3 regions of the Anoxybacillus kestanbolensis genome follow, and region 1 is predicted to be linked to each of the others. Evidence: riboswitches for the same ligand, from Rfam matches in the RefSeq annotation. Region 1 holds a riboswitch; each other region holds the start of a gene.
The links. Region 1 has a riboswitch for cobalamin ahead of BO219_RS08595 (ribonucleoside-diphosphate reductase subunit alpha). Riboswitches for the same ligand answer to the same signal wherever they lie in the genome.

Region 2: it holds a riboswitch for cobalamin, as region 1 does, so the genes downstream of both, BO219_RS05105 (ABC transporter substrate-binding protein) here and BO219_RS08595 (ribonucleoside-diphosphate reductase subunit alpha) in region 1, are expected to answer to the same signal.
Region 3: it holds a riboswitch for cobalamin, as region 1 does, so the genes downstream of both, metE (5-methyltetrahydropteroyltriglutamate--homocysteine S-methyltransferase) here and BO219_RS08595 (ribonucleoside-diphosphate reductase subunit alpha) in region 1, are expected to answer to the same signal.

What each region holds. Positions count from the first base shown of each region.
Region 1 is NZ_MQAD01000013.1:926-11,251, forward strand. It holds gene BO219_RS08595 (ribonucleoside-diphosphate reductase subunit alpha) at 1-1,656, opposite strand, end outside; cobalamin riboswitch at 1,769-1,969, opposite strand; gene BO219_RS08600 (cytochrome d ubiquinol oxidase subunit II) at 2,063-3,100, opposite strand; gene BO219_RS08605 (cytochrome ubiquinol oxidase subunit I) at 3,115-4,443, opposite strand; gene BO219_RS08610 (metal ABC transporter substrate-binding protein) at 4,539-5,510, opposite strand; gene BO219_RS08615 (GTP-binding protein) at 5,609-6,790, opposite strand; gene yidD (membrane protein insertion efficiency factor YidD) at 6,870-7,094, opposite strand; gene BO219_RS08625 (S-ribosylhomocysteine lyase) at 7,224-7,697, shown strand; gene ytzI (YtzI protein) at 7,716-7,856, opposite strand; gene BO219_RS08635 (Dps family protein) at 7,973-8,410, shown strand; gene BO219_RS08640 (hypothetical protein) at 8,525-8,833, shown strand; gene ytkD (RNA deprotection pyrophosphohydrolase) at 8,897-9,370, shown strand; gene BO219_RS08650 (ABC transporter permease) at 9,398-10,204, opposite strand; gene BO219_RS08655 (ABC transporter ATP-binding protein) at 10,191-10,326, opposite strand, start outside.
Region 2 is NZ_MQAD01000005.1:535,595-545,920, forward strand. It holds gene cbiB (adenosylcobinamide-phosphate synthase CbiB) at 1-323, opposite strand, end outside; gene BO219_RS05095 (adenosylcobinamide amidohydrolase) at 323-1,771, opposite strand; gene BO219_RS05100 (FecCD family ABC transporter permease) at 1,768-2,814, opposite strand; gene BO219_RS05105 (ABC transporter substrate-binding protein) at 2,780-3,736, opposite strand; cobalamin riboswitch at 3,852-4,043, opposite strand; gene BO219_RS05110 (ATP-binding protein) at 4,111-5,874, opposite strand; gene BO219_RS05115 (response regulator transcription factor) at 5,871-6,587, opposite strand; gene ccsB (c-type cytochrome biogenesis protein CcsB) at 6,678-7,853, opposite strand; gene resB (cytochrome c biogenesis protein ResB) at 8,185-9,801, opposite strand; gene resA (thiol-disulfide oxidoreductase ResA) at 9,814-10,326, opposite strand, start outside.
Region 3 is NZ_MQAD01000028.1:20,913-31,238, forward strand. It holds gene BO219_RS12405 (NYN domain-containing protein) at 286-873, shown strand; gene BO219_RS12410 (acyl-CoA thioesterase) at 1,168-1,617, opposite strand; gene metE (5-methyltetrahydropteroyltriglutamate--homocysteine S-methyltransferase) at 1,608-3,881, opposite strand; cobalamin riboswitch at 4,023-4,212, opposite strand; gene BO219_RS12420 (DMT family transporter) at 4,308-5,255, opposite strand; gene BO219_RS12425 (AraC family transcriptional regulator) at 5,376-6,284, shown strand; gene BO219_RS12430 (lmo0954 family membrane protein) at 6,460-6,810, shown strand; gene BO219_RS12435 (PspA/IM30 family protein) at 6,825-7,448, shown strand; gene liaF (cell wall-active antibiotics response protein LiaF) at 7,522-8,247, shown strand; gene BO219_RS12445 (sensor histidine kinase) at 8,244-9,251, shown strand; gene BO219_RS12450 (response regulator transcription factor) at 9,265-9,891, shown strand; gene BO219_RS12455 (MerR family transcriptional regulator) at 9,957-10,326, shown strand, end outside.

The sequences.
Region 1 (10,326 bases):
TTTTAACGCCAATAAGTGATGCCATGAAAATGCACCTAGACCGATTGCCCGATATTTTTTATTTGTCATCACCGCTTGCAACACTTCAATGCGATTTTCGTTTAAGTCGATGACGTTATCGAGCATACGTACTTGAATCGGAATTAATCTTTCGAGTACATCGTCTTGTACGGCGCGAGCGAGATGAATGCTAGATAAGTTACAAACGACAAAGTCGCCTGGCTTTTTATGAATAATAATTTCACCATCTTGCGTATACTCTTTTGTTACGGTAGTCGCGCTCATATTTTGCATAATTTCCGTACATAAATTGCTAGAATAAATCATGCCCGCATGTTTATTTGGATTCATTCGATTCGCTTCGTCGCGATAAAACATATAAGGTGTACCCGTTTCTAATTGTGATTTTAAAATGCGCTTCATAATTTCAATGGCAGGTACACGTTCTTTACTTAACTCTGGGTGATTGATACATTCTTCGTATTTTTCGCGGAACGAACCACACCCTCGTTCTTCATCGTAAAAATCTTCAAGACCTAGCGGATTCCCATCTTTATCTTTCCACCCCATCACTTTTTTCACTTCATGTGGGTCAAATAAATACCAATCGCCACGCTTTTCGACTTGTTCCATAAATAAATCAGGGATGCATACGCCATAAAATAAATCATGGCATTTTTGCCGTTCATCGCCGTTGTTTAGTTTCGCGTCTAAAAATGAGAAAATGTCTTTATGCCAAACGTCTAAATAGACGGCAATACTTCCTTGTCGCGTACCAAGCTGGTCAACCGATACAGCGGTATTGTTTAATTGACGCATCCATGGGATGACACCAGACGATACGCCTTTAAATCCTTTAATATCCGAGTTGCGTGCCCGAATTTTACCTAAATATACACCAATCCCTCCACCGCCTTTTGATAAACGCGCGACGTCTGTATTTGATTCATAAATGCCGGTTAAGCTATCGTCGACTGTATCAATGAAACAACTCGATAATTGACCGTAAGATTTACCTGCGTTGGCGTACGTTGGTGTAGCGACCGTCATGTATTGGTTCGATAACGCCCAATACGCTTCTTTGACAAGCTCCATTCGTTTTTCTTTTGGCTCATTCACCATCAGCGTAAGAGCAATGGTTAAAAAACGTTCTTGTGGCAACTCATAAATTTCTCCGTCATATCCTTTCGCTAAATAACGATCAACGAGTGTGCGTAATCCGATGTATGTAAATTGCTCGTCTTTTTTCGGATCGATCCATGTCCCCGCTTCTTGTAGTTCTTCTTTCGTATATCGTTCAAGTACAAACGGATCGTAAATACCGAGATCAACGAGCATTGTTTGTAACTCATAAAAGTAGCGGTATGTGTCGGATACATCATAACCCCGATTTATAGCAGCCTCATTGTATAGCTGTTGTAAATAAAGGCGTGCTGCGACAAACGTCCAATCAGGTTGTTCTACGGTGATTTCGTCAAGTGCATTTAAAATGAGTTTGTTCATCATGTCATCGTATGATTTTGTATACGTCAGCGACCGTATCGTACGCTCGATGTATCGCTCGCTTGATAAGTGTGGAAAATCTTTGAAAATATGAAACAATAATGTGCGGGTCGTTTCTTCATTTACTTCTGTTTGTTGTTTTATGTACACCATATAACATCCCTTCCCCTAGAAAATAAAAAAATCCGCTCTCGTTGAGCGGATGAAACGATGGTAAAAGCATGCCTTTTTCCATCGTTTCATCTTCTCAATCCCCGAAGAATATGAAACGATACAAGGAAGGCAGGTCTCCTGACTTGCGCTTCTTCCTACTTTGGATTCCTTCCCATATATGCGCCATAAAACAGCTGACATATACAGTGGTGTTGTTTCCATTTCGTCTGCGCACACAGTTGCGGGGACAGTTCTGGATTCGCACCAGATTCCCTATTAAGTCCGTTTGGACACCTTCGCTTGTCGGTTTCAATATATAGTTATTATCTTGTTTATCATCACAATATATTGTGTAAAAAAGGTTTACGTTTAAAACTATAACGAAAAATCTCAACATTTGCAATCATTATTTTTCATCCTTTGCTACATAGCGTCGATCTTTCATAAACAGCCGCCAAAAATAAATGAATCCTGGAAATAAAATTGCAAAACCAACGATATACGTCAAAAATAAGGCACGAAACGTATTCGGGTGTGTAAATCCCGACTCAATGGTTACATTCGGATAAATCATATACGGTAAATGAGCTTTCCCATATGCATAGCTCGCACAAAAATATTGCAAAACGATCGCACCCACCGCAAGACGCGGTATTCCGCGTCCATGTTTCTTTTTCCATGGGGGAAGAAAAAGCGCCCCGCCAGCTAAAAGGAACAATATGACGGAAGCGACAAGCCATGGCCAATGAGACATCATTCCATCGTATAGCCACCGTGCTTCATTTCGCATCGTAATCATAATCAACATCGAGGAGAGAAGGGCGAATGGTCCTATAATAAGCGCATCGCGACGATAGATCGCATATGCCTCCGCTTCATTCGCTTCATTTGAGTAATCCGCTAATAAAAGCGAAGAAAGAAAAAGTGTGCTTGTAATCGCAAAGGCAATAAACGCATACTCATGTGGGCTTGTAAATAGACGATCGAGCCGAAGACGACTGACACCATTCATTGTTTCAACGAAAGACCCATGTGTAATGGGCAAGACGCTAATTAAAAATGCTGGAATAAGCAAGCCGCTTATGCCTGAAATGTAAATGAGCACTTTTTCATATTTAGGGGCAACGTGCGAAAAAACGAGAAATGCACTACGAACGGTCAGCAAAAGTAAAATAATACTACCAGGGATAAGCAAGATCGTTCCAAGTATAAACGTCGCCCCAGGAAAAAAGCTAACGAGCGCTACGACGATGGCGACGATAAAGACGTTCGTTACTTCCCATGTTGGCGATAAATATCGATTTGCGATTTTCGTTGCTTTTGTTTGTGGACGATTCATATATACCATCGACCAAAAACCTGCTCCGAAGTCCATCGTCGCCATGACGGCGTAAATAAAAATAAATCCCCATAAAATTGAAATCGCAATTAATTCATCTGTCATCATCTTGCTCCTTTCTATATGTGTATAGACAACTGTTGTTCAATCGGATGGCGGCGAAAATACGATCGCAAGACGAGCACGACGGCGATGAGTAAAAATACGTAAATGGACGTAAATAAAAGAAAAAGTGTTCCTAAATTTGTTGATTGTGTTACAGCTTCTGCCGTTGTCATCATGCGATAAATGACCCATGGTTGTCTGCCTGTGCAAGCAAAAATCCAGCCAAATTCAATGCCGAGAAGAGCGAGCGGCCCAGCAGTAACAACTGTCCGCATAAACCAGTTTGGAAATGTATATTGTTTCTTTATGCGATACCAAATGAATCCGACAGTTGAAAGTAGGAGAAGAAACATGCCAATTCCGACCATGGCGTTAAAAAGTGTATGGACGAATAGAGGGGGCCACCATTCTTCTGGAAAATCATTTAACCCGACAACGACGGTATCGAAGCGATTACCAGCTAAAAAGCTAAGCAACCACGGAATTTCAATTCCCCATTTTACTGTTTGTGTTTCGCGATCTGTAAAACCACCGATAACGAGTGGAGCGTGTGACTGCGTTTCAAACAATCCTTCAGCAGCCGCTAATTTTTCTGGTTGATATTCATGAAGAAGTTGAGCTGATTCATGTCCGTTTATTGCCGTGAGTAAAGAAAATACGCCACCGACTGTTAACCCGAGCATCAGTGCTTTTTTATGAAAAAGCTGAATGCGCTCGTTATGTTTATTTTTCAACATCTTGTAGGCAGCGATGGAAGCGATCGTAAACGCTCCGGTCATATAGGCGGATAAAACAACGTGTGTGGCTGTGACGGCAAAGCTCGGATTAAAAAATGCTTTCCATGGATCGACGTCAACAATTTGTCCATTTTCGATGCGAAAGCCTGTCGGTGTACCTTCAAAGGCATGTACGTTCGTAATTAAAATGGCAGAAGCAGCTGCCCCGATGGCCACAAATATTAAGCTTACGATGCGCATCGTTGGTGAAATGCGGTCAGCTGCATATACGTAAATGGATAAAAATAACGCTTCAACGAAAAACGCATAAATTTCAATTTGAAATGGTAGTGCCATCACTTTTCCGATTACTTCCATAAAACCGGGCCATAGAAGGGAGAGCTGCACTCCTGCAATCGTACCGGATGGAATGGCTACACCAAGCAAAATGGCGAGCGCTTTTGTCCAACGATTTGCCATGATGGCATAGTCATTGTCTTTCGTTTTTTGATATAGTAGCTCAGCCAATAAAATCATAAGCGGAATCCCAACGCCAAGAGTGGCGAAAATAATGTGAAATGCCATCGTTGTACCAAAAAGCGTTCTTGCTGTTAATACGTGGTCCATACCGAAATGTTCATCCCTTTCCATACATTGTCGTTTCCTAGTTTGATTTGAAAAGGGAAAAAATATACAAAAAAATAAGCGACCGTTATGATCGCTTATTGTAGAGCTTTTTTTAGTGCAGAGATGTTGTCATTCATAATTGCGAAGTAGTCTTTGTTGTTTTTTATATCATCATTTGTTCGTGCTTCTAAGTTGTGAAGGATAAGTACATCAGCTCCGATTTCGTTTTTCACAACTTCAGCAATTTTCGATGTTACGTTTTGCTCAAAAAAGATATGGTGTATGTCATGGTCTTTGGCGATTTGAATAATCGAAGCAAGCTGCTTTTGCGATGGTTCATTTGTTGGTGACAATCCTGTTACACTTATTTGCTTGATGCCGTATCGTTTTTCCCAATAGCCGTATGCCGCATGAGCGACAAGAATTTCTTTTCTTTTTGCTTCTTTTACTAATTGTTGAAATTGTTGATCTAGTTGTTCAAGCTGTTGTTTTAGCGAAGTAAAGTTTTGTTCAAAATCGTCTTTTGCTTCCGGTTTTAGTTTTGTTAACGTTTGTTTAATCGTTTCAGCCATTTGGATTGAATATATCGGATCTAACCAGACATGAGGATCTACATCACCGTGCTCATGCTCATCTTCATGGGCGTGTTCATCTTCATGAGCATGTTCGTCCCCATGAGCATCGTTGGCTGGAAGCAATTCCATCCCAGCTGTTGCTTCCACGAACTTGACGTGTTCATTCTCTAGCGTTTCGACAACGCGGTCAACAAATCCTTCCATTCCTTGACCGATGTAAATGAAAGCGTCAGCATCTGCGATTTGTTGCATCGTTTTTGCCGTCGGTTCGTATGTGTGCACATCAACGCCGGGAGGATATACGCTTTCCACTTGAACGTGCTTGCCACCAATTTTTTCAGTAAAGTCTTGAAGAGGGTATACAGTTGTATAAACGATAAGTTGATCGTTTTTTTCCTCATTCTTCGATTCATTCGTCTGTTCTTGTTGCGAGCATCCAAACAATAGCAGTGTGCTCGTAAGTATAATGGATAAAATGGTTTTTACCTTCATCTTCCTCCTCCTTCCAAATAAAGAAAGATGTTTCTGATCGTCAGATAACATCTTTCTCACTCCTGTTTTATTATATCGTAATCGTTACGATTTGAAAACTATGAAACAGAAACAAATGGTGGGAGTGGATCGACAAATGTTGACCAATCTTTGCTCATTTCTTCATCTGTTAATAAGCATGTATCGAGTGAAGAAGAAATGGCTTGTTCATCCATATCGATTCCAATAAACACGAGTTCTGTCATGCGATCACCATACGTATCGTTCCATTTGGCGCGTAATTCTGGTTCTTGTTGTAAAATTTGTTCACGTTCATGTGGAGGATATGTGGCAATCCATTCGCCAGCCCCTTGAATCATAATGGACGGTCCAGCTTGAGAAAGAAGTCCGCACATATTGTTGCGCGACGCGAGCCAGAAAAATCCTTTTGCACGAACGACTTCAACCGGCCAGTTTTCAAGCCAATGCATAAGTCTTTCAGGGTGAAACGGGCGACGGCGGCGATATACGAAAGAAGAAATACCGTATTCTTCCGTCTCAGGTGTATGTTCTTCGTTTAGTTCTTTCATCCATCCAGCCGATTGACTTGCTTTTTCAAAATCAAATAAACGGGTATTTAAAATGTCATGAAGTGCCACTTTTCCGTACGTTGTTCGAATGATTTTCGCTTCTGGGTTTAATTTACGAAGAAGTGCTTCTAATTCGTCCGCATCTTCTTCCGAAATACAATCAATTTTATTTAAAATGAGCACGTTTGCAAATTCGATTTGGTCAATTAATAAATCAACGACTTCACGCACATCTGTTTCATCGATCGCTTGTTTGCGATCTAATAACGTTTCACCGGAAGCGAAATCATGCCAAAAACGATGAGCATCGACGACAGTAACCATCGTATCTAATCGACATTTCGATGTTAAATCGATCCCGAACTCCTCGTCAATGTACGTAAACGTTTGAGCAACAGGAATTGGCTCGCTAATGCCTGATGATTCGATAACGATGTAATCAATGTTGCCAGCATCAACGAGATTTTCGACTTCTTTCATTAAATCTTCTCGCAACGTACAGCAAATACACCCATTTTGAATTTGTACAAGCTTTTCTTCTGTACGCGAAAAACCGCCTTGTTTAATTAATTCAGCGTCAATATTGACTTCACTCATGTCATTGACGATGACAGCGATTTTTAATCCGTCACGATTATTTAAAATATGATTAAGCAACGTCGTTTTTCCAGAACCTAAATAGCCGCTTAATACGGTAACAGGGATTTTCATTTTCCTCCTCCTTTTGATAAAGCGTAATTATTACGATTTACAACGTTTATCATATCGAAAAAAAAAAGAGAAAGGGCAATTATTTTTGCTCTTTTTCTGGCACAGGATCAAATCCACCTGGATGAAATGGATGGCACTTTAAAATGCGTTTGATTGTTAAATAGCCTCCTTTAAGTGCACCGAAGCGACGAATCGCTTCTAATCCGTAATGCGAACAAGTCGGATAAAAGCGACATGTCGGTGGTTTTAAAGGGGAAATAAATCGTTGATAAAAACGAATGAGTAAGATGAATATATGTTTCATGTAATACGCCCGCCCCTATTTTTTCTTATTGTAACATATTTGGACGAAACAATTCCAACAAAAAAAGATGAAAAAAGTCGGACTTTTGTGTATGATAAAAACGTAACAATTGAAAAAGAGGTGACATATATGCCTTCAGTAGAAAGCTTTGAACTAGACCATTGTGCGGTCAAAGCACCGTACGTTCGCCATTGTGGTGTTCATCAAGTCGGTAGCGACGGTGTTGTGAATAAATTTGATATTCGCTTTTGTCAACCAAATAAAGAAGCGATGCAACCGGCAGCGATTCATACACTTGAACATTTACTAGCGGTGCACATTCGTAAGCATGCTGAAAAATACGCTCATTTTGATATTATCGATATTTCTCCGATGGGATGTCAAACGGGGTATTATTTAGTCGTTAGTGGCACGCCAACAGTCGAAGAAATTATTGATTTGCTTGAGGCGACGATGAATGAGGCATTGACGGTTACAGAAGTGCCAGCTGCAACGGAAAAAGAGTGCGGTCAAGCGAAATTGCACGATTTAGAAGGAGCTAAGCGACTTATGCGATATTGGCTATCGCAGCCAAAAGAACAATTGAAAAAAGTATTTGGTTAAAAAATAAAGGTTCAGATGTTACATGTCTGAACCTTTACTTTTTTCACTCGGCAATTCATCAATAGTATGTTTGTATTTGTATGCTTTTGAGGTCGTTAAAACGCTTAAAATGAGCACGACAAATACAATGATGATAGAAATAATAAAAGTGAGCAACATACATACCCCTCCATCCTCCATTTTAAATTTTAATATGAAAGCATATTGTTTTCCAAAAAATTTTTTGTTTGTTACAATGAAGAAAGGGAAAGTTTATAATCGAGGAGGGAACAAGGATGAAAGAAAAATTAATTGACATTGTCAACAAACAAATTGCGAACTGGAATGTGTTATACGTAAAATTGCACAACTACCACTGGTATGTGAAAGGACCACAGTTTTTTACGCTGCATACGAAATTTGAGGAACTATACAACGAAGCAGCTCTACATATTGATGAGCTAGCAGAGCGTTTGTTAGCGCTAGGTGGAAAACCGTTAGCGACGATGAAAGATTATTTAGCGGTAGCATCTGTACATGAAGCAAAAGGAAATGAAACGGCGGAAGAAATGGTAGCGGAAATTGTTCGCGATTTTGAAACGATGATTGAAGAATTGAAAGCTGGCATGGACTACGCAGGAGAAATTGGAGATGAAACAACAGGCGATATGCTTTTAGGCATTCATCAAAGTTTAGAAAAACATGTATGGATGCTCAAATCGTTTCTCGGATAAGGTGGGAGTGGCCCCACCTTATTTGCATGTTCAGTCGCAGATGAGTGCTTTTGTTGCATGAAAATAAATGAATCGACTCACACTAACTGTAACAAACGAAAAAGAGGTGGGTCGATGAAAAAAACGTATTATGTTTCGGTGGCACGTGGTGAGATTTCACAAGTGAAAACGGCTTCACCATGGGAATTTCGCATTGAAGCGACGGATGAAGAAATCATTCAATTACGGGAGTATTTTGATGAAATGTATTCATCCGATTGGCAATCGTTTTGGCGTGCACATGTGCCATATGTGCAATATCATTATGATCGGCCGAACGACGGGTATGACAACGCGATGAAAAAAGTGTATGAAATGATTTATGAACTTGGTGATGAAGAAGCGAAACAACAAATTGAAACGATGGGTGTCATACAGTTATAAAGGCTGTCGACAACTTTACTGTGTGGTACAATGAAGAAAACATACAGTTGAGGGTAGACGGTGATGATTGTATTTCAAGATTACTACGGATACAACGTTCGACTTTCTTTTTCTGACCATCCTTTCTCGCAGCAACCGAAACATGTTTTCGTTATTTGTCGGTACGGTGGTCGTTGGTTATTGACAAATCACGCTGTACGTGGCTTGGAGTTTCCAGGCGGGAAAATAGAGAAAGGAGAAACGCCAAAACAAGCAGCAATTCGCGAAGTAAAGGAAGAAACGGGAGGGGTCGTTGAAAAGATCACGTACATTGGACAGTATGAAGTCAACCGTCCGAATGAAACGATTGTAAAAAATATTTATTTTGCCCATGTTAAATCTTTGGAACAAAGGGAGTCGTATTTTGAAACAAATGGCCCTGTGCTCATTGAGCATATGCCAGATGAAATAGCGAAAGATGAACGATTTAGTTTTATTATGAAAGATGGCGTATGGACATATACAAAACAAGAGTTACAGCGGCGGGGAATGTTGTAAAACCCCACCGCTTTTTGACGTGTGGGGTTATGCGCCCTTCACTAATTTCTTTTCAAGCCAACTTACAAGTTGATACATGATGCTTGAAAGTAACGCGATCATAAGCAAACTTAATAAAACGAGCGTAAAGTTGAACACTTGGAATCCGTAAATAATCATATAACCGAGTCCTTGTTTTGAGACGAGAAATTCACCAACGATGACACCAACCCAAGATAGACCAACGTTTACTTTTAACGTTGAAATGATTGTTGGGAAGGAGGCAGGTAAAATGGCCTCTGTAAACCACTGTCGTTTCGTTGCTCCGAATGTTCGAAGCACTTTTATATAGTTTGCATCGACTTCTTTAAATGAGGTGTAAACGACAATCGTTGTAATGATGATCGAAATGATCGCTCCCATTGCGACGATCGATGTCATATTCGGTCCGAGTGCGACGATTAAAATCGGACCGAGCGCTACTTTTGGCATCGCGTTTAAAATGACTAAATACGGATCAACGATGTGAGAGATGCGCGGAAACCACCAAAGTATTGCTGCAAAACAAACACCGATCATCGTTCCGGCGATAAAGCCCAGCACCGTCTCTGTTAATGTGACGGTCGTGTGTGTTAGCAATGTATGATCGCGTATTTTGGCGATAAACAAATGCCAAATGGAAGACGGGGAGCTAAATAATAACGGATCAATCCAATGAAATCGGCTTGCGATTTCCCATAAACTAAAAAACGTAATGACAATGATTACTTGAAAAAAACGGACGATTTGTTTTTCCTGTTTTTCATATGCCATATATTGATCATATATACGTTGCAACCACTCATGTTTGTTCAATGCTCTCTAACTCCTTCCAAATCATTTGAAAGAGCGGTGAAAAATCTGGATGTTGGCGAGCTTGAAATGGTGTACAAGCTTTTAATGAGTCTGGAACAGTAACAATTCGTTTAATTTTTCCG
Region 2 (10,326 bases), on a different contig from region 1:
AGCGGATCAAGTACATCGTATGCGGCTTTTGCTAATGATGTTGGCGCAATCGAAGTAAAAATGATAATCGCTTCAACGAAAACCCCCACTATAAGAGAAAGTCGATATGCGCTTGCAATCAATGCGTAACCCATTACAAATGTGAACGTACAGACGACAAAAAGAGTGAACACTCCTTTTCCTTTTCGCCATCTTCCTTTATTGAAACGACGATCCATATACGCAATCATTTGTCCAATCCAACAAACGGGATGGAAGCGGCGGGGATCGGCGAGTAGACGATCGAGCAAAAGTGCCAACCATACCGCCCATATATGCGTCATCAACTTTCACCCTTTCGTTTTCGATAACGATCAATGGCTGTTTGCGTCGCTTCATATACGAGACGAGCTAGCTGTTTACCAATCGTTGTAATTGTTCCTGCGTATTCATAATATGTTCCTTGTTGAGACGCGGCGATGGCCGTACAATCGGTTGACGTGCCTGTAGCGATTGTATTCGTTTGTGGATCGACGACTTGTTTATCATACAACGCCTTTGCTTTTGCTTCTGTTACAGTCATTAGCGCTTGCACAAATGCAGCTTCTGACAAATGGCCATCAATGAAAACAAACGTATTAATCGTTCCAGGAGAAATAACCGTATCTGTACGACGCCACGCATTTGCACTATCAACGGCATTCCCCACCCCAGCAGTTACTGCAACAAAAAGACGAACATCTTCATGAACAGATGCAAATGCGACATCGTTTACATCGACCGCTGTCATCATTCCTACGGTCCATTGCTCATCAAATCCTCTTTGGCGCAAAAATTGAATCATCTCTCGTTCAGCATCATCACAATAATAATCAAGCGAAACGTGCCGATTCACAAACGTTGTTGCCCAACGCATACCGCCGCCAACAAGAGCCGATGAAATCACTTTAAAAGGTTTTATCGTTTCAACGACAAGCAGCTTTTCGTCCTGCCTCACGTGCCATAACACGTCATCAATTCGTTGTTCTGAAAATGGAACAAACGTCACAAGCGGTTTTGGCAATACCGGGTGCTCGTAACGCTTCATCTTCGTCTCAAACACAGATGCAATCATCGATTCATTCAACAACTCTTTCGGTGTGCCACACGCCACTACCTTTCCATCTCGCAAAAAAAGAAGACGATCGCAATAGAGCGATGCGATGTTTATATCATGAAAAATAGCAATGACCGTCAGTTTCGACTGTTTTAATAAATTCAACAACTTAAACTGCTGAGCCACATCCATATGGTTCGTCGGTTCATCTAACAACAACACGCGCGGTTGTTGCGCAAGCGCGCGTGCAAGCGCTGCTCGCTGACGTTCTCCCCCGCTTAATTGTTCTAATAAGACATGCTGTTTATGTGCTAACGTCACACAATGAAGTGCCTCGTTGACCACTTGTTCGTCTTTCTCTGTCCATTGCGGAAAGAGAGATGACTGATAAGGATATCGTCCAAGTTCCACCATCTCTTTCACTGTATATCCAAATGAAACATCTGTATGTTGTGGCAACGTCGCAACGAGTTTGGCATATTGTTTCGGTTTATACGTTTCAATATGCTGCCCGCAAATAAAAATGGCCCCCTCTTGTAAAGAAAGATCTCGGCTTAACAGTTTCATTAACGTTGTTTTTCCTGACCCGTTCGGACCTAAAATACCGAAAAACTCACCTTCATAAACAGTAAACGAAACGTTTTGTAATACTTGTTTTTCTCCATATTGATACGAAATGTGTTTGACATCAATCATACTGATCCCGTCTTCCGTTTTAAACTTTTAAATAACAATATGGCAAATAACGGAGCCCCGATGAACGATGTAATGACTCCGATCGGCAATTCCCTCGGTGAAACAATCGTTCGTGCCACAACATCTGCTAACACTAAAAACGTGCCACCGTACAAAAAAGAAAGTGGCAATAATTTCCGGTGATTTGCCCCACAAATCAAACGCGTCATATGCGGAATGACAAGCCCAACAAAGCCGATCGTGCCCGATACAGCTACCGCTGCGCCTGTAAGCAAGGAAGCGCTAAGTAAAATCCATAACTTTTTTCGCAACACATGTACGCCAATGTTTGCTGCTGTTCGCTCGCCAAATGAAAAAGCGTTTAACTCGCGAATATGTGTAAATAAGCCGAGAGAACCGATGATAAAAAACGGTACAAATAAAGAAACATATGACCAACCGCGCATCGCGACGCTTCCCATGAGCCAGCTAATGACTTGACGCAATTCCTCACCACTAAGGGCAACCATAAGTGAAATAACCGAGCCGAAAAACGCATTCATGATAATGCCGATTAAAACGATCGTTTCAATTCCCATATTGCGTTCTGCAAGTCGAGCAAATAATAAAACAAACAATAATGTCACGAGCGCACACATAATGCTCACGATCGGTAACGTAAAGCGTCCGAGAAACGACAAATGAAGTTGAAAAAAGAAGACGAGTACCGCTCCGACAGCAGCGCCAGATGATACTCCAATCGTATACGGATCAGCTAAAACGTTTTTTAAAAGCCCTTGGAACGCTACACCAGCAAGTGCTAAGGACGCCCCAATCAAAAAGGCGAGCACCACTCTCGGCACACGAATCGCAATAATAATTTGCGAAATGGTGGCGGGAACGTCCATCGGTGTATGAAACAAATGATGCGACAACGTGTCCCATATAGAAGAAAAGGGAATCGATTGTGATCCAATCGATATCCCTAATAATAGTGCAACGATCGCAATGATGGATGCAGTCATATAGTTATTTAAAAATGTCTGGATAAACGACTTTGGCAATTTCTTCGACCCCTTCAGCTAAACGTGGTCCTGGACGAGAAACTAAATCGGAATTAACATCGTATACGCGTTTATTTTTAATCGCAGGAACTTCTTTCCAAGCTGGGCGAGCGAGCACTTGCTCGACAGCGTTCGGTGTATAGTAACCGTACGTCGTAATAATGACGTCTGGATTTAACGCCACCGCATCTTCTTCAGTAAACATCGGCCATCCTTCTTGGTCGCCGGCTGCGTTTTTCGCATGAATGATCGTTAACATCTCATCCATAAAAGTTCCTTTTCCAGCTGTATAAATTTCTGGAGCAGGAGAAACTTCTACCCAAACGGTCGCTTCTTCTTTCACTTCTTTCGCCTTTTCAGCGATGGCATCAATTTTTTGTTTCATTTGTTGTACAACATCTGTCGCTTCTTTCACTTTTCCTGTCGCTTTTCCGATGAGTTCAATCGATGCATATACGTCGTTGAGCGACGTTGCGTTTGGTACAACAACAACTGTAATGCCTGCATCTTTTAATTGCTTTAATCCTTCTTCAGAGTTATGAGCACTCGATGCATGCGCAAGCACAACGTCTGGTTGAAGCGAAATAATTTTTTCTACATTAAACTCCATACCACCAATTTTTTCTTTGTTTTTCACATCTTCTGGATAGTTATCAAAGTCGCTGACACCAACAATTTTGTCACCAAGTCCTAATGCGTACGCAATTTCTGTATTACTCGGAATAAGCGAAACAATTTTTTTCGGTTCTTTTTCAATCGTGACATCACCAACCGCATCTTTTATGGTGACTGGAAATGCGGCTTGTTCCGTTTTCGCTTCTTGCTTCGTCTCTTTTGCTGGCTCTGCGTTATTGTTGCATGCCGCTAATCCGAGCGTCAACAAAAGCGCAAGAAGCCATACGTAATGTTTCCATTTCATCATTTTTCCCCCTTTTTTATGTATAAAAATAAAAAGCTCACCCCAAACGGAATGAGCTGGAAACAACAAAAGATAATTACTCCTCTTGTCGTTTCGTCGTCTCACTCCCCGAAGACGCGAATGACGAAGCAAAAAGGCAGGTCTACTGACTTATGCGTCATCCTACTTTGAAGCCTTCCCGTACAAATTGTACAGTGGCACGTTTCATTTCGTCAGCATTTACAGTTGCGGGGACAGTTCTGGACTTGCACCAGATTCCCTATTAAGTCTACTAGGTTGCCCGTTCGACACCTTTTTGCAACAGACATATATAATTGTCGAACAATTTTTACGTTTCTATCATAGCGAAAAATATCGTTAATAGCAACAAATTTTTTCTATTTTAATGGCAATGTAAATGTAAATGTCGTTCCTTCTCCGAGTTTGCTATGAACAGTAATTGTTCCTTTATGCGCTTCGACGATGTTTTTCGCAATCGCAAGACCTAATCCCGTACCCGATCGGCCGCGCGTGCGTGCTTTATCCGCTTTATAAAAACGTTCAAACACAAACGGCAAATCTTCTTCTGGAATGCCTGAACCAGAATCTTGTACAGAAATGCGTACTACTTCTTCGTCCGCATCGACAATGACGCGCACTTCCCCGCCTTCATCTGTATGACGAAGAGCGTTATCAATTAAGTTCGTCAACACTTGTTCAATGCGATCAGGGTCGAATGAAACGATGAGCTCATCGTTCATTTCAACAAGCAAATGAACTCCTTTTTCTTTCGCTAACGCTTGAAACTTATGAATAATGCGCTCTATATATGGTTTGAGCGGTACTTGTTCGTGATGAAGCGTTAAATGACCCGCTTCCATGCGCGCTAAATCAAGCAAATCATTGACAAGGCGTCCCATGCGCAACGATTCATCATAAATGACTTTTGCTAGTTCTTTTTTCTCTTCATCTGTTGCCGCAATATCATCGACGATCGCTTCGCTATATCCTTGCAACATCGCAATCGGCGTGCGCAACTCATGCGAGACGTTTGCGATAAAATCCTTACGTAACTTATCTAATCGTCGTTCTTCTGTCATGTCACGAAGCACCGCAACAGCTCCACGAATAACTTTACCATTGTATAGCGGAGTCATAACAATGACCCAATTGCGACCTTGTAAAGCGATTTCGGCAGCTTGTTCCTTTTCTTCCGTTACCGCTTTTTTGAACAATTCATTTACTTGCGGAGGAAGGGGTAATAAATCGTCGCGCTGCCCTTGTTCGTAGTACCATGCTTGTAAAAATCGGTCGGCAGGTGGGTTTGTAATAAGCACTTCGCCATTTCGATTGAGCGTAATGACGCCATCCGCCATGCTGCTTAAAATGCTTGCCAATTGCTCTTTTTCTTGGTTTAACGCATTAATGTGAAATTGCAGTTGCCGCCCCATTTGATTAAATGCCATTGCCAGCTCCCCAATTTCATCATGAGTAACAATCGGCACTTTTGAGTCAAACTTTCCACGGGCAATTTCAAATGCCACTTGTCTCATTTTTCGGAGCGGAGCTGTAATGCGTGTGGACAAGAAAAAGGCGAATACCGTCGTTAGTACAATCGCGATAAATGCTGCAAGAAAAATAAATTTCGTCGTTTGTTTTGTCGTTTCTTCCACCGCTTTCAACGATTGATACACGAATACAGCACCGTTTCCATCAGATATATGAAGCGGGACACCGACAATAAACAGCTCGTTATATTCATTGTTTCGCATCGTTTGATTTGGCATTAATGTTCGTTTCACTACCTTTTTTCCATCAAAAACGCGCGATAACTGTTGATCTTGTTGTACAAATGAAAGCGGCAAGTCGGCAAGCTTCTCATTCGGTGAGTACCAATAATGACGATCGTCGATAATAATCATGAGCTTCGATACGTCATCAACCATCGTCCACGCAATCGAGCGTGCAAATTGTTCATCATGTTCTGCCACGACACGCGCCACTTTCATTGCTTGTTGGGTCAGCTGATCTCCTGTCTTTTCTAAATAATATTTTTCAAAAAAACCGAGTAACAAAACCGTTAAAATAAAAAGAACAAAAGCAACGAGCAACAAAATCGTCAGCCATAGCTTACCAACGACACTACGCCATAGCGCCATCATTCATTCACGACCTCAAATTTATACCCGACACCCCAAACGGTGACGATCATTTTCGCGGCAGCTGGCGACACTTTATTTAGTTTTTCACGCAACCGTTTGACATGTGTATCAACCGTGCGCAAGTCGCCAAAAAATTCATAATGCCACACTTCTTTTAACAACTGCTCGCGATCAAACACTTTATCTGGCGATTTCGCTAAAAAGTGAAGCAACTCATACTCTTTCGGAGTTAAACTGACTTCATGTCCATCCGCTGTTACGCGATGCGCATCATGATCAATCGTTAAATGTGGAAAAACAAGCACATCCCGCGCGGTCGTATCCGTCGGTACATATGGAGAGTTGGCTGTGCGACGAAGCAACGCTTTCACACGAAGCACGACTTCACGTGGACTGAACGGCTTGACGATATAATCGTCCGTTCCTGCTTCAAATCCCTGCACGCGGTTCGCTTCTTCTCCTTTTGCCGTCAACATAATGACTGGCGTCGCTTTTTTCTCACGCAATTGTTTACATACTTCAATACCATCTTTTCCTGGTAACATCAAGTCAAGCAAAATTAAGTCATAATCATTTTCAAGCGCTAACGCTAGCGCCTCCTCGCCATTTTCCGCCTCATCAATGACGTATTGCTCACGTTCTAAATACATGCGAAGCAAGCGGCGAATTCGTTCTTCATCATCAACAACTAAAATTTTAACTTCCTTCTCCATGATGTCATACCTCCTCAATCACTATTGTACAAAACCGCCAAACTTTTTTCTACTTCTCATAAGAAAAGCGCCTTCGCAATGAAGGCGTTTTTAAGATCCAGCATATGAGTGTAAGCCAGCAATGACTAAGTTAACGACTACTAAGTTAAACATAATGATCGCAAAACCGATGACCGCAAGCCATGCGGAACGTTCACCATGCCATCCTTTCGATAAACGCAAATGTAAAAACGCCGCATAAAACAACCATGTAATGAGCGCCCATACTTCTTTCGGATCCCATCCCCAAAAACGCGTCCATGCAATTTGCGCCCAAATCATTGCAAAAATAAGCGCACCGAGCGTAAACACTGGAAAACCGATCGCTACGGAACGATAGCCGATTTCATCAACTACATCTAAATTGACATTTTTCACAAGTGGTTGTAATGCGGCTGCGATACGTTTGCGTAAAACAAGACGAAGCAAGCCATATAACGCAAGACCAGAAAATAAAGACCAAATGACCGTATTTAACTTGCGCGCATTAATGATAGCCGGCGTGTCAACAAGCGGTGTCATGCGCCCATCCGTTTTTAACACGCCTTCATGCGGACCGACAAGCGCAGGCATATGATATACCATTTCATCTTGCTTTCCGTTTTTATCGATCCATTCAAACGTTGCTTCATAGCCCGCCACGCGAAACGACGTTGTCACGATAACAAAACCAAGCGTACTAATTAAGAAAAATAATACGAATTCAAGCCAAAACGTGCGCTTACTCGGCTTTGATTGATCGACAACGCGAATTAAATAAATGAGTCCCGTAGCAAAACTAATCGCTAAAATCGCTTCTCCAGCTGCTGCTGTCGTCACATGAATATGCAACCAATCGCTTTGCAAAGCTGGAATGAGTGGAGAAATTTCACGCGGAAACATGCTCGCATAAGCAATGACTAAAATCGCAATCGGTAAAGTAAATAAACCGAGTAAGCTTGTTCTGTAAATAAAATAAATGACGATAAAAGCGCCAACGAGCATCATGCCAAAAAACGTTGTAAATTCAAACAAATTGCTGACAGGCGCATGGCCAGCGGCGATCCAGCGTGTAATAAAATAACCGAGCTGGGCAACAAAACCGATGATCGTAACCACAATACCAAGCGTCGCCCAACGATCAAGTCCCTCTTTCTTTTTGACACGAATCGCGCCACCAAAGAAAAGTGTCGCAATTAAATAAAGAACAAATGCTATATATAGTAATGTACTACTTAGTTGAACCACATTCTTCCCGTTACAGAAAACTTACAAGACTGTTTCCTTCCTTGTTCATCGCGCCCGATCTCGCGAAAAGCTACTCTCGTTTCTTTGGCGCCCCGAAGTCAAGTTTCTTGATGTTTTCCGTTTTTCTGTAACGGTATTCACCTCCCTCTGTTTCAACTTTATTCTTTTCGTACTTTCGCAATAGTCCTCGCTTTTTGCTTATTGTTGGGCAGAAGCATGACTTTGTACGTGCGAATCATCTTCTCCCAGCCCTTTTTGACTTTTTTACATAAAATGATCACCAGATTTTTATAAATATTTATACATTTATCATGAACAGTCAAAAATCCCCTTATGACCGCTTGTCCGTTTGATCGATCGGCATGACAAACGGCGTATCATGAAATATGCTTTCAAGCTCTTTTTTCAGTCCAAACCAGTTTTTATTCGTATGCGCAGCAATAAGCACTTCTTCATTCATTCGGCGAATCCATACGCGACGATGATTCCAATACATTCCTTGAATAAGGCCGATCATAAAAATCGCGCCACCAACGCCTAAAATCCAGAGTGTAAAATCGCGTCGCACCGTTAATGCTGATACGTTTCGCGTTTCAATTTCTGCAAACGCCATTTTATACTTGTTGTCGCCGAGCGGTTCAATCGTTTGACGAATGGCAGTAAAGCTCACTTCCCCTTTTGGACGGTCTGGGGCAAACATTTTAAATACGAACGCTGGATTGTTCGGTACTTTCGAACGCGTATTTGGATTGCCGTTTTCATCAAAATAAAAATCTGGAAAATAGCTTAATAGTTGAACTTTATACCCATTACCAAGATCATATTCTTTTTCAGGTTGAATTAAATCAATCGTAATCGTGCCAAACGATTTGTTCGTTTGTTTATCTGTCAAATGAAACGACATGCTTTTTAATTCATCTAGCTTAAAATCAACTTGATATAACGCGTAATGATCATGTTTTAACGGTTCGTTGACACGAATCGAAAAACTTTTTATTTTTTTAAGCTTCGGCTCTTCGCCCGAAATGACAGGACCGATACGCTCGTACAATACGACGTCCGTTTGATAGTTTTTCGCCATCATTCCGTTACCGACGCGATCAATCGCCGCTTGAAACGCTTCTTTCTCTTTTCCTTTCTCATACACTTCAAAAATAAACTTTTTATTTTCTAAAAAATATTTTCCGTTCGTTCCCGGAATTTCTTTTATTTCTCCTTCACGAATCCACATATTTTCATCGACGTACATGCCCGGAACGAAGCGAAGCATCGCACCGATGAGAAAAATGATAAGTCCTATATGATTCACATACGGTCCCCAACGGGAAAAACGCCCTTTTTCTGCTAAAATGTTTCCGTTTTCTTCACGAACACGATACCCTCGTTTTGTTAGCTTGTCCATGACGCTTGGCAATGCCTCTTCATAATTCGTTACTTGTGAGCGACTAAATAGCCGTTGGCGTTGCAAAAATTGTTCATTGCGCGTCACCCGTTGATTGTTTAACGCACGATACAGTGGCACGACACGGTCTAAACTACAAATGACAAGCGATACACCAATGAGTGCAATAAGCAGCATATACCACCATGAACTATACAAGTCATGGAAGCCGAGCGCATAATACCATTTTCCGAGCCAACCGTATTGTTGTTCATAATATTCAGCTGGAGATACTGTTGGCGGAATATACATTTGTTGCGGATAAATCGTGCCAATCGCGGAGGCAATTAGCGTAATTACAATGAGCCAAACCCCAACTTTGACAGATGAAAAAAAATTCCAAATTTTATCGATGATCGTTTTGTTGTACGTTTGCGAACGGCGTGCGCTCCCTTCATAGCGCATATCTAATAATGTTGGCACTTCTTCAAGCGGCTTGCCACACGCTTCACAAAGCACCGTTCCGATCGGATTAACATGTCCGCATTCACATTTTACTTGTTCCATGTTGAAAACCCCTTACGGCTTAATTCGCTCCATATGTTTTTTCACATCTTCTTCCGTCATCGTTCCTGTGATGATATCTACAACTTTTCCATCTTTGTCGATTAAAAATGTCGTTGGCAATGGATTAATATCGTATGCATTCATCACTTGATCTTGTTGATCAATCACAATTGGGAACGTAAGCTGAAAGCGATCAACGAATGTTTGTACCGTCACTTTCGCCTCACCAACATTGACCGCAATCACTTCTACTCCCTCATTTTTATATACGTCGTATTGTCTATTAATGTATGGCATTTCTTTTTCACACGGTTTACACCAAGTTCCCCAAAAATTTAAAAACACACCTTTTCCTCGGTAATCAGATAGTTGAACTTTGTTGCCGTTTAAATCCGTTAGTACGAAATCCGGCGCTGAATCACCAACTTGGATCGCCTTTTTGTCAACAAATACATTGGAATAAATCGTATAGCCAATAGCTACAAGCATCATGGCTAAAATGATCGTTCGAAGCCAAAATCGCTT
Region 3 (10,326 bases), on a different contig from region 1:
ATGTTTAACAGGTGAAAAGTATGTGAAAAATTTAACATTTGATCAAATTTGAAAAATTAACTTGACGATTTGCTATATTATGGTTATAATTAAATTGAAAATAACAGAGATATGTTTTGCGGAGTCAAATCATATCAAAATCTAAATTTTAGGTGGGTAGAAGCCCATCTAAACTAATTTGAATTGAATTATCAATAATGCGTGGCATTATTGATGCGAATTTTTTCTTTAGGAGGTCAGATGTTCCTGATCTCCTTTTAATTTATGGAGAGGAGAAGGCTTCATATGGAAAGGGTCATGATTTTTATTGATGGAAATAACTTTTATCATGCGGCAAAAAATTATTTAAACCAGAGTCCAAAGTATAAATTAGAGGAACTTTGCCAAAATGTTACAAACAAAAAACCTAATAGATATTTATTGAGAAGTTACTTTTATACAGTAAATGAACCACATCAGCAAGCAATTATAAATGCCTTAAAAAAAATTCCACGTATTTCTGTTAATGCAGAAGGGTATTTAAAGAAAAATAGAATTCCAGGTATTACATTTGACCCTAATGATCCTAGTACATATATTTCTGAAGAAAAAAGAACAGATATTAATTTAACAACTGACTTATTAGTAGGAGCATATATGAATAGTTATGATACTGCAATTATTTTTAGTGCAGATAATGATTATCTCACACCTATAAAAGAAATTCAGAAAATAGGAAAAATTGTGGAGTTGGTTATTACAGAGGGACAACCTATCTCCGAAAATTTAAGAAATACTGTTGACGAAGTATTTGAATTAAATGAAGATGATTTTAAAAATTGTTGGAATGGCACATATATATCAAACAGAAGACAAGCTCAAACCACTCCTTAACACCAATGAAAAGAAATCGCTTAAGAAAATTTTTTGAGAAAAAAGCTCTTAAGGGAAACAAAGAGGTGGCTTTTTCAGTCACCTCTTTGTTTATTTTTTATTTATTCATTTTTAGTACCCGACTTTTTTGTCACGCAAAAAAAAATCGTGGTACCCGACTTTATTTTTTACGAAATGTAAAATCGAACGTAAGAATGCGGGGTTTATCGTTTCACAGTACCCAACTTTTTTGTAATTTAACAAAACACACGTCACGATGTATGTAATCGGACGTGTGTTTTTTCGTGTAAATATTTATGCCTTGTTGTTTCGTTTGTTTTGCTGATACAGTTGTACGATTTGTTCCTCCTGTTCGCGAATGATGACTTTTGGAACAGGCGTCGGTTTTTTGTTTTGATCGATGGCGACCATTGTTAAAAAGCATGTCGTTGTTAAGTGATGTTCGCCTGTAAATAAATCTTCTGTTTCGACTTTGACGAATACTTTCATGGATGTGCGACCGGTCGAGTAGACGAATGCTTCGAGTTTTAAAATGTCACCTACTTTTGCGGACGAAATAAAGTCAACTTTGTCGATCGAAACGGTGACGACTGCTTTTCGCGCATGGCGCATGGCGGATATTGCCGCAATTTCATCAATGTAAGCTAAAACGGTACCGCCAAAAATCGTGCCGAGATGGTTCGTATCAGAAGGTAATACGAGACGCGTTTGAATCGTTTTTGACTGCTCGACGCTTACTTCCATGATTTCATCCCTCCGTACGCTAAAAGACGCTCGCGGTATTCGCGTGCTGCCTCTACCATCACTTGAAGTGCGGCAATCGTTTCTTCTTCTTTTCGAGTTTTTAATCCGCAATCTGGATTGACCCAAAATTGTTCTGGACGAAGAACGCGAAGTGCCCGTTCGATTTGTTCGCTTAGTTCTTCTTTTGTCGGAATGCGTGGGCTATGAATGTCATACACCCCTAATCCGATTCCCTTCTCATACTCATATGTTTCAAATACAGAAACAAGTTCACCATGGCTTCGTGACGATTCAATGGAGATGACATCCGCATCAAGCTCATCAATGATATGCATCATATGTTCAAACTGTGAATAGCACATATGGGTGTGAATCTGCGTTTCCTCTTCCACCGATGAGGTAGCGAGGCGAAACGCCATAACGGCATCTTCCCAATACGATGCATGTTTTTTTGTTTTCAAAGGCAATCCTTCCCGTAATGCTGGCTCATCGACTTGAATGATGCGTATTCCTTCTTTTTCTAACTGCAATACTTCCTCACGAATGGCGAGGGCGAGCTGCACCAGCACATGTTTTCGTGGAATATCGTCGCGAACGAACGACCAGTTTAAAATAGTTACTGGTCCTGTTAACATTCCTTTCACAGGTTTAGTCGTTAATGATTGGGCATATACTGTTTCTTCTATGGTCATCGGTTGTTGATAGGCAATATCGCTAAAAATAATAGGTGGGCGCACACAACGTGATCCATATGATTGCACCCAACCGTTTGTTGTGCATGCCATGCCTTGCAGTTTTTCACCGAAAAACTCCACCATATCTGTACGTTCAAATTCGCCATGGACAAGCACATCGAGCTGAAGTTGCTCTTGAATGTCGATCCATTTTGCGATTTCTTTCTTTATAAACGACTTGTATTGCTTGTCGTTCCATTCGCCTTTTTTCCACTTCATTCGAGCTTGGCGCACGTCGCTCGTTTGTGGGAAGCTTCCAATCGTCGTTGTCGGCAAAAGTGGAAGCTGCAAATGGGCTTGTTGTGCTTTTTGTCTTTCGCTGTAAGATGTTCGGTTTAATGGAACGGTTGTGATATCGTCTGTTTGTTTAGATTGACGGAACTTGGAAAAATAAACGTTTGTTTGTTCATCGTATTTGATTAGCTCGTCGATCGTTACGTTTCCGTTCATATACTCTGTCAACATACGTATTTCATCTAATTTTTCATCGGCAAATGATAAAGCCCCAGCAAGCTCCGTCGGCAATGCATGTTCATGTTTTGTCGTGACAGGAACATGCAGTAAGCTGCAAGACGGTTGAATGATCAGTTGTTCGGCAACGTTTGCTAAATGATGAAGGAGCGTTGCTTTTTGGGCAAGCGAGCTTTTCCATACATTGCGACCGTCTACAATCCCAGCAACTAATATTTTATCTTTCGGAAATCCGTACGTGTTTATGTTTTTCATGTTCTCGCCATCGTCATGCACGAAATCAAGCCCAATGCCTGCGACAGGTAAAGCAACGATTTCACGATAATGCGATACGCTATCAAAATATGTTTGTAAAATAAGGTTTATATTTGGTACATCGCGATGAAAAACTTCATATACATCACGAAATGCATCGACTATGTCATCGTCTATATCTTGAACGAGAATCGGTTCATCGATTTGGACGAATGACACGCCCGCTTCGCTTAGTTGTTTGAATAATTCCACATAAAGAGGAACTAATTGTGCGAGATGTTTGCGCCACTCGTGTCGCGCGTATTGCTTAGAAAGCAAAAGAAACGTAATCGGTCCAAGTAATACAGGCTTTGTTTCTAAATTGAATGTTTCTTTTACAAGCTTGTATTCTTTCAATAGGCGATTATCCACTAATTTCGGCTTCGTTTGCCCGATTTCAGGCACAATGTAGTGATAATTTGTATTAAACCATTTCGTCATTTCAAGCGCATGTTGCCCATTTGTCCCACGTGCCATTGCAAAATATTGCTCAAGCGTATCGTTTATTTGTTGAAATCGCTTGGGAATATACCCAAACATAAATGCGGTATCTAGCACGTGATCGTATAAAGAAAAATCTCCGATCGGAATGAGATCAATTCCTTTCTCAAGTTGTTTACGAATGGAATCGAGTCGAATCGTTTCCATTGTTTTTGTGAATTGATCTTTGTCTATTTGCCCATTCCAAAAAGATTCTAATGTTTTTTTCCATTCTCTTTTTTCACCAATGCGCGGATACCCTACATTTGAACTACGAATGAACAAGTTAAGCACCTCCAGTTATTTATATCCCAATCAAGCAAAAAAACCCTCTTCCAAACAGAAGGAGGGCATAGCTAGCTCGTATTGAGATACATGAAGTGCCTCAAGATCATATGTCCTCACTCCTCCCTATGACGCGTAGGTCGTAAGTGCATACAACAGGCAGGTCTCCTGACTTAGCTTCATCGCTGTTTATCTCCTTCCCATTTCAAATGAAACAGTGGATTGTGATAAACAGCTCTGCATCACAGTGGCGCGACCGTGTTGGACTTTCACCAAACTTCCCTTTTAAGATTCACAGCATGTGTGAACCACCTGTTGCGTGAACTTATTATGTTATTGTATAAAATTCAGAATAAACGAACTTTTTGTTTTTTTCAACAGAAATATTAATGTATTTTTACATAAAACATAAAAATAATGTAGTAATCACCCTAACGTTTGTGAATTTTTTGATTTGTATGCATATTGATGGTCAGCTATGGAGGATTTTTTATTTAATGCTATCAATAACATCATAGTAATAATGCAAGCTGTGCCAATCCATTGAAAAAAACCAAAAGGTTCTTTTAACCAAAAAACGGTTGTTAAAACAGCGGCGAGTGGTTCAATGTTGCCTAATAGGCTTGATTCTTTAGGCGAGAGACTTTGTAAGCTTTCGATATAAAACCAAAATGCAATCATTGTACCGAATATAATAACGAAAATTAAGTATAAGTACGTTTCTATGGTTAAGTGTTTAAAATCCATTTGCCAGGGTGGATGAACAAAGCTTAGTGCTAAGCCGCCAATCACCATGGACCAGCCGACAACGACAAGTGAATGATATTGTTTCAGTAAAGGAACAGCATATAGAGTATAAAATGCTAAAGCGATGCCAGATAAAAAACCCCAAACAATTGCGAGCAGTGGTACAGATAGTTGGGAAACAGAACCGTTTGTTAATAAGAAAAAGCAACCAACTAAGGCGAGCGAAATAGCCAATACATCTCTTTTTGTTATAGTAGCTTGTCTGTGAAAAACGGAGTAAATGATAATCATAACAGGTGCTAAATATTGCAATAATGTGGCGACAGCTGCGTTACCATGTTTAATGGAAGCCATATACGTATATTGAACAGCCAGCATACCGAGCAATCCGAAGGTAATCAATGAGATAACTGCTTTTTTCGTTTTCCAAACGGAAAATATTTGTGTGCGCTCTTCTTTCCTAACAAATTGAACGATTAAAAGTAAAAAACCAGCTACGAGTAATCTTGTCGTTACAAGCCAATCTACATCGATGCCATACTGAAAAAGTTTTTTTGATACAGTTCCCCCAATCCCCCAAAATAATGCTCCGGTGATGACTAAAAATAATCCTTTTTTTCTATTCATGATTCATTTTTCACCTCGGAATATAAAAATAGTACTATGATAGTTTGTATAATAAGACAAAATACATTATAAATCATACAAAGATTGAATAAAAAAATATCACTATATTGAGGTGATAGTGTGCAAATAAAGGATTTTATGGTTGATCGAAATTTAAAAGAATTAACTGAACATCGGACGGTTGCGTTGCCAGTTGCATGTTACGAGACAATTATTAATCAAAACGTTCATGGATATATACCGCTCCATTGGCATGACGAATTACAATTTATTCTCGTTATAAAGGGTCAATCCATTTTTCAAGTTAATGGGGAAAATATCGTTGTTGGAGAAGGAGAAGGGTTGTTTATTAATAGTGGCTGTCTGCATATGGCAAAAGATATGGATGATTCGAATTGTGCTTATATTTGCTTAAACGTTTCGCCTAGCTTTATACTGTCACAAGAACTTTATGCCACCTATGTAACTCCATATATTCAAGCGACTAATTTATCTTACTTACAATTACATCCAAACGAACTATGGGGGAAAAATATTTTGGATGCTGTCAGAAAAATAAACGAATTGATACGGAAAAAATCCTTATACTATGAACTAGACATCTTTATCCAGTTAACATTCATTTGGAAAAATTTAGTTATGAATGGTTTTCAATTAAAGTACGAGCGGATGGAAATGCTAAAGAGCCATCGAATGAAACAAATGTTAGATTGGATACACACACATTATGCAGACAAAATACTTTTAGAAGATATTGCCCGAGCTGGCCAATTGAGCCGTTCCGAGTGTTGTAGATACTTTAAAAAATTTCTCAAAAAAACACCACTAAATTATGTAATAGAGTATCGAATTCAAAAAAGTTTAATTCTCTTGCAAAAAGATCATTTGAATGTTACAGAGGTTGCCTACCAAGTCGGTTTTAATAGTACAAGTTATTTTATTGATCGATTCCGAAAATATATGAAAATGACACCACTGTCTTATAAAAAACGTATGAGTAACTTTAATTCAAACAGATCGTTCGATTGAACTGTAACAAATGGTCTATAACAAGAGCCGCTTTGTTTTATGGCGGCTCTTTTTCATTGAAAAGACCTTTATTACTTAAAAATACGCCTTGAGTCGTAGTTGAAAATATAGCTATGGGACATGATGAACAAAGATGAGAATCGGTAAGATGAAAGCAAGGAAGGAGGCGAAAGGGATGTTAAAAAAAATCGGGTTATTGCTTGCAGGTGGAATGGCGGTACTCGTGCTTATGTTTCACCTCGGGCCGCTCATTGGATTAGCGATCAGCTTGGCGATTTTGTACTATGCGGTCAAAAAGTTTTTCAAAGCCGATTCGACGTTCGGCAAAATCGTTTGGGCGCTCATTGGCTTGGCTGCGCTGATGGTAAGCGTGTCGAATGTGCCGGCGCTTGTTGCTATCGTCGCAGCGTATGTGCTGTATGTCGTGTATAAAAAATGGAACGAACCGAAAGAAGTGGTGCAAGTCGTTGACGATCCGTTCGTGAACTTCGAAAAACAATGGGCGGAGCTACAAAAACATTATTAAAGGAGCGAAGAACAATGGGTTTACTTTCTCGCATGAAAACGATGATTGCAGCAGATATTCATGAATGGTTGGACGAAAAAGAAAAGAAAAATCCGATTGCGGTGCTAAATGAATACTTACGCCAATGCGAACAAGAAGTAGAAAAAGTACGAAAGCTGCTTGAGCGGCAATACGTATTAAAAGAGCAGTTTACGCGCGAATATCGCGAAGCTGTGCAGCTGGCGGAAAAGCGGAAAAAACAGGCGGATATTGCCTCAAAAGCAGGAGAATCGGAGCTGTTTGCATTTGCGTCTCATGAGCAAATGCAATACGAAGAGCGGGCGGCGCGATTAAAGCAATTGCTTGAGCAAACAAGCGAACAGTTATTGGAACTAGAAAAGAAATACGAACAAATGAAACATCAACTAAAAGATATGCATATGCGCCGCATGGAACTGATGGGGCGAGAAAATATCGCACGGGCGCATTATCGCATGAATCGCGTATTAGACGGGTATGCAAGCCCAGCGTTTACTACGTTCGCGGATACAGAGTCCTATTTAGCGCGCCTCGAGCAACAAGTGCAGTCAGACTATTATCGCCATACGATTGACGCTCGCATCGCTGAATTAGAAAAGCGGTTGCAGCAAGAGCAATAAACATATATGCTAAAGGCGTACGTTGTTGCGCCTTTTTCGTTTGATTGAGTTATCGTTGAAAGGGGGATGCCCCGTGGATAAGAAAAAAACGACTGACTATGTTAGTTGGGTAGTGCTTCTTGCGCTCATGATTTTGGCGCTAGAAATTGCGTTTTTTCATCCAGGCATTATTTTTTCTGTTCTTTTTTCAGCAGGCTTTATTTATATCGGAAGAAAAAAATGGCATCGGAAACTTGGGAAAATCGTCTTTTGGCTTGGGTGCATTGGTCTTGTAGTGCACGTGTTCACAATGGTGACATTCAGGTTTTTGCTTGTCGCCCTATTGTTTTATGCGATCATTCAGTTTGCCCAGTCAAAGCGACGCCCTATCGTTATTCGTCCAGAGAGGACAACAACCTTTGCAGAAACAGAAGGCGGTTTTCGTCAACCGCTTTTTCAAAACATGTTGTTCGGTCGGCAAAAAACACCGGAGCATGCATATGAATGGAGCGATGTGAACATTCAAACAGGCATTGGCGATACAGTGATTGATTTAAGCTATGCGGTCGTTCCGAAAGGGGAAGCGGTCGTCGTCGTTCGTGGCTGGATTGGCAATGTCCACATTTTCGTTCCGTACGAAACGGAAGTAAGTGTCGTTCATTCCGTACTGTTTGGGGCAGTGTCTATGTTTTCAAAAGAAACGGAGCGGCTATGGAATCAAACGTTTATTTATGAAACGCCCGCATATGAAACAGCTGAGCAGAAGCTAAAAATCATCACCTCGATGGCGATTGGAAACGTTGAGGTGAAACGGATATGAATCGGCATATCGTTGGAGGGTTGCTTCTGGCTTTGACCGTTGCGGTTATATTATTTCTTTCATACGCTCTCACATTTCCGCCTGTGAAGTGGTCGGCGCTATGGGACGAAACGGTGCTTGGTGTGCCGTTTATCGTTTTTTTGTTTATGGCAAGCAGCCTAATTGGTGTGTTGTTTGGCGCCGTGTTCGATTGGTTTTGGCGTAAACAATGGCGAGCGGTTGAACATGCGTTGTTTCAAATCGAACAAGGAAATACCGAGCTATCGCGTCAACATACGGCAAAAGAACTTGAGGATGTATGGGAGAGAATTGAGAAACTGCAAAAACATTGGCTCGAACAGACGAAACGTACCCAAAAATTAACGACAGAAAAGGTAGAAAACGAAGAAGAACTCATCGAGCGAATTATTTCGGAAGAACGAAATCGCTTAGCGCGCGAATTGCACGATTCCGTGAGCCAACAACTATTTGCGGCATCGATGATGATGTCTGCGCTGATGGAAACGTATATAGGAAGCGAACAAGGGGAGAAGCAACTGAAGCTCGTGGAACAAATGATTCACCAATCGCAGCTTGAAATGCGGGCATTATTGCTTCATTTGCGTCCCGTACAACTGAAAGGAAAATCGCTTCAAGATGGAATGAGGGAACTGTTAACGGAACTTGCGCAAAAAGTGCCAATGGAGATCAAATGGAAAATCGAAGACGTGACGCTTGACCGCGGAGTAGAAGATCATTTATTTCGCATTTTGCAAGAATCGGTGTCCAATACGCTTCGCCATGCGAAAGCGAACATGTTAGAAGTATTGTTGCTTGAGCGAGATGGATTTGTCCTTTTGCGCGTGTCGGATGATGGCGTTGGCTTTGATGTCGAACGAACAAAAAGCGGCTCTTACGGCTTACAGCATATGTACGAACGAGCGGCTGAAATCGGTGGGACGTTAAAAATCGTTAGTGTAAAAGATAAAGGAACTCGGTTAGAAGTGAAAGTACCGCTTGTGTAAGGGTGGGAGTAGTGTGATTAAAATATTGCTTGTTGATGACCATGAAATGGTGCGGCTTGGCGTTTCTGCCTACTTATCGGCCCAACCGGATATGGAAGTTATCGGAGAGGCGGAAAGTGGGGAAAAAGGGGTAGAACTTGCCCTGCAACTCCGTCCAGATATGATTTTAATGGACTTAGTGATGGAGCCGATGGATGGCATTGAAGCGACGAAACAAATTATAAGCGCGTGGCCGGAAGCGAAAATTATGATTGTCACAAGTTTTGTAGACGATGACAAAGTATATCCAGCGATTGAAGCAGGTGCTGTCAGTTATATGTTAAAAACGTCGAAAGCGAGCGAAATTGCAAATGCGATTCGCGCGACGTTTCATGGGCAATCGGTATTCGAGCCCGAAGTGATGGGAAAAATGATGAACAATCGGCGAAAGCAGTCGCTTCCACACGAACAATTGACGAGCCGCGAAATGGAAGTGTTGTTGTTAATGGCGCAAGGAAAAACGAACCAAGATATTGCCGATGAGTTGTTTATTTCATTAAAAACAGTCAAAGTCCACGTCAGCAACATTTTAGCGAAACTAGACGTGCAAGACCGGACGCAAGCGGTCATTTATGCGTTTAAACACGGATTGATCAAATAATGCTCGCTTTTATGGCGAGATTTTTTTATTTTTTGCTTTACATTAACGTTACGTCAACGTTTATCATGAAATTGTCAGGGGGTGAGCGCGTGGAATATACGGTGCAGCAACTAGCAAAGTTGGCGGGGGTGACGAGCCGAACGCTACGTTATTACGATGAAATCGGTCTTTTGAAGCCAGCGAGAGTGAATGCCTCGGGCTATCGCATATACGGAGCGAAAGAGGTCGACCAACTCCAGCAAATTTTGTTTTATCGCGAACTCGGGGTGGATTTAGAAACGATTAAGCAAATCATCATGGCCCCGTCATTTGACGACGTACAGGCGTTAAAGCAACATCGCGAAAAACTCTTGGCAGAACGGCGGCGGTTAGAAGCGTTAATCGCCAATGTCGAAAAAACGCTATTAGCGAAAGAAGGGAGAATCATCATGAGCG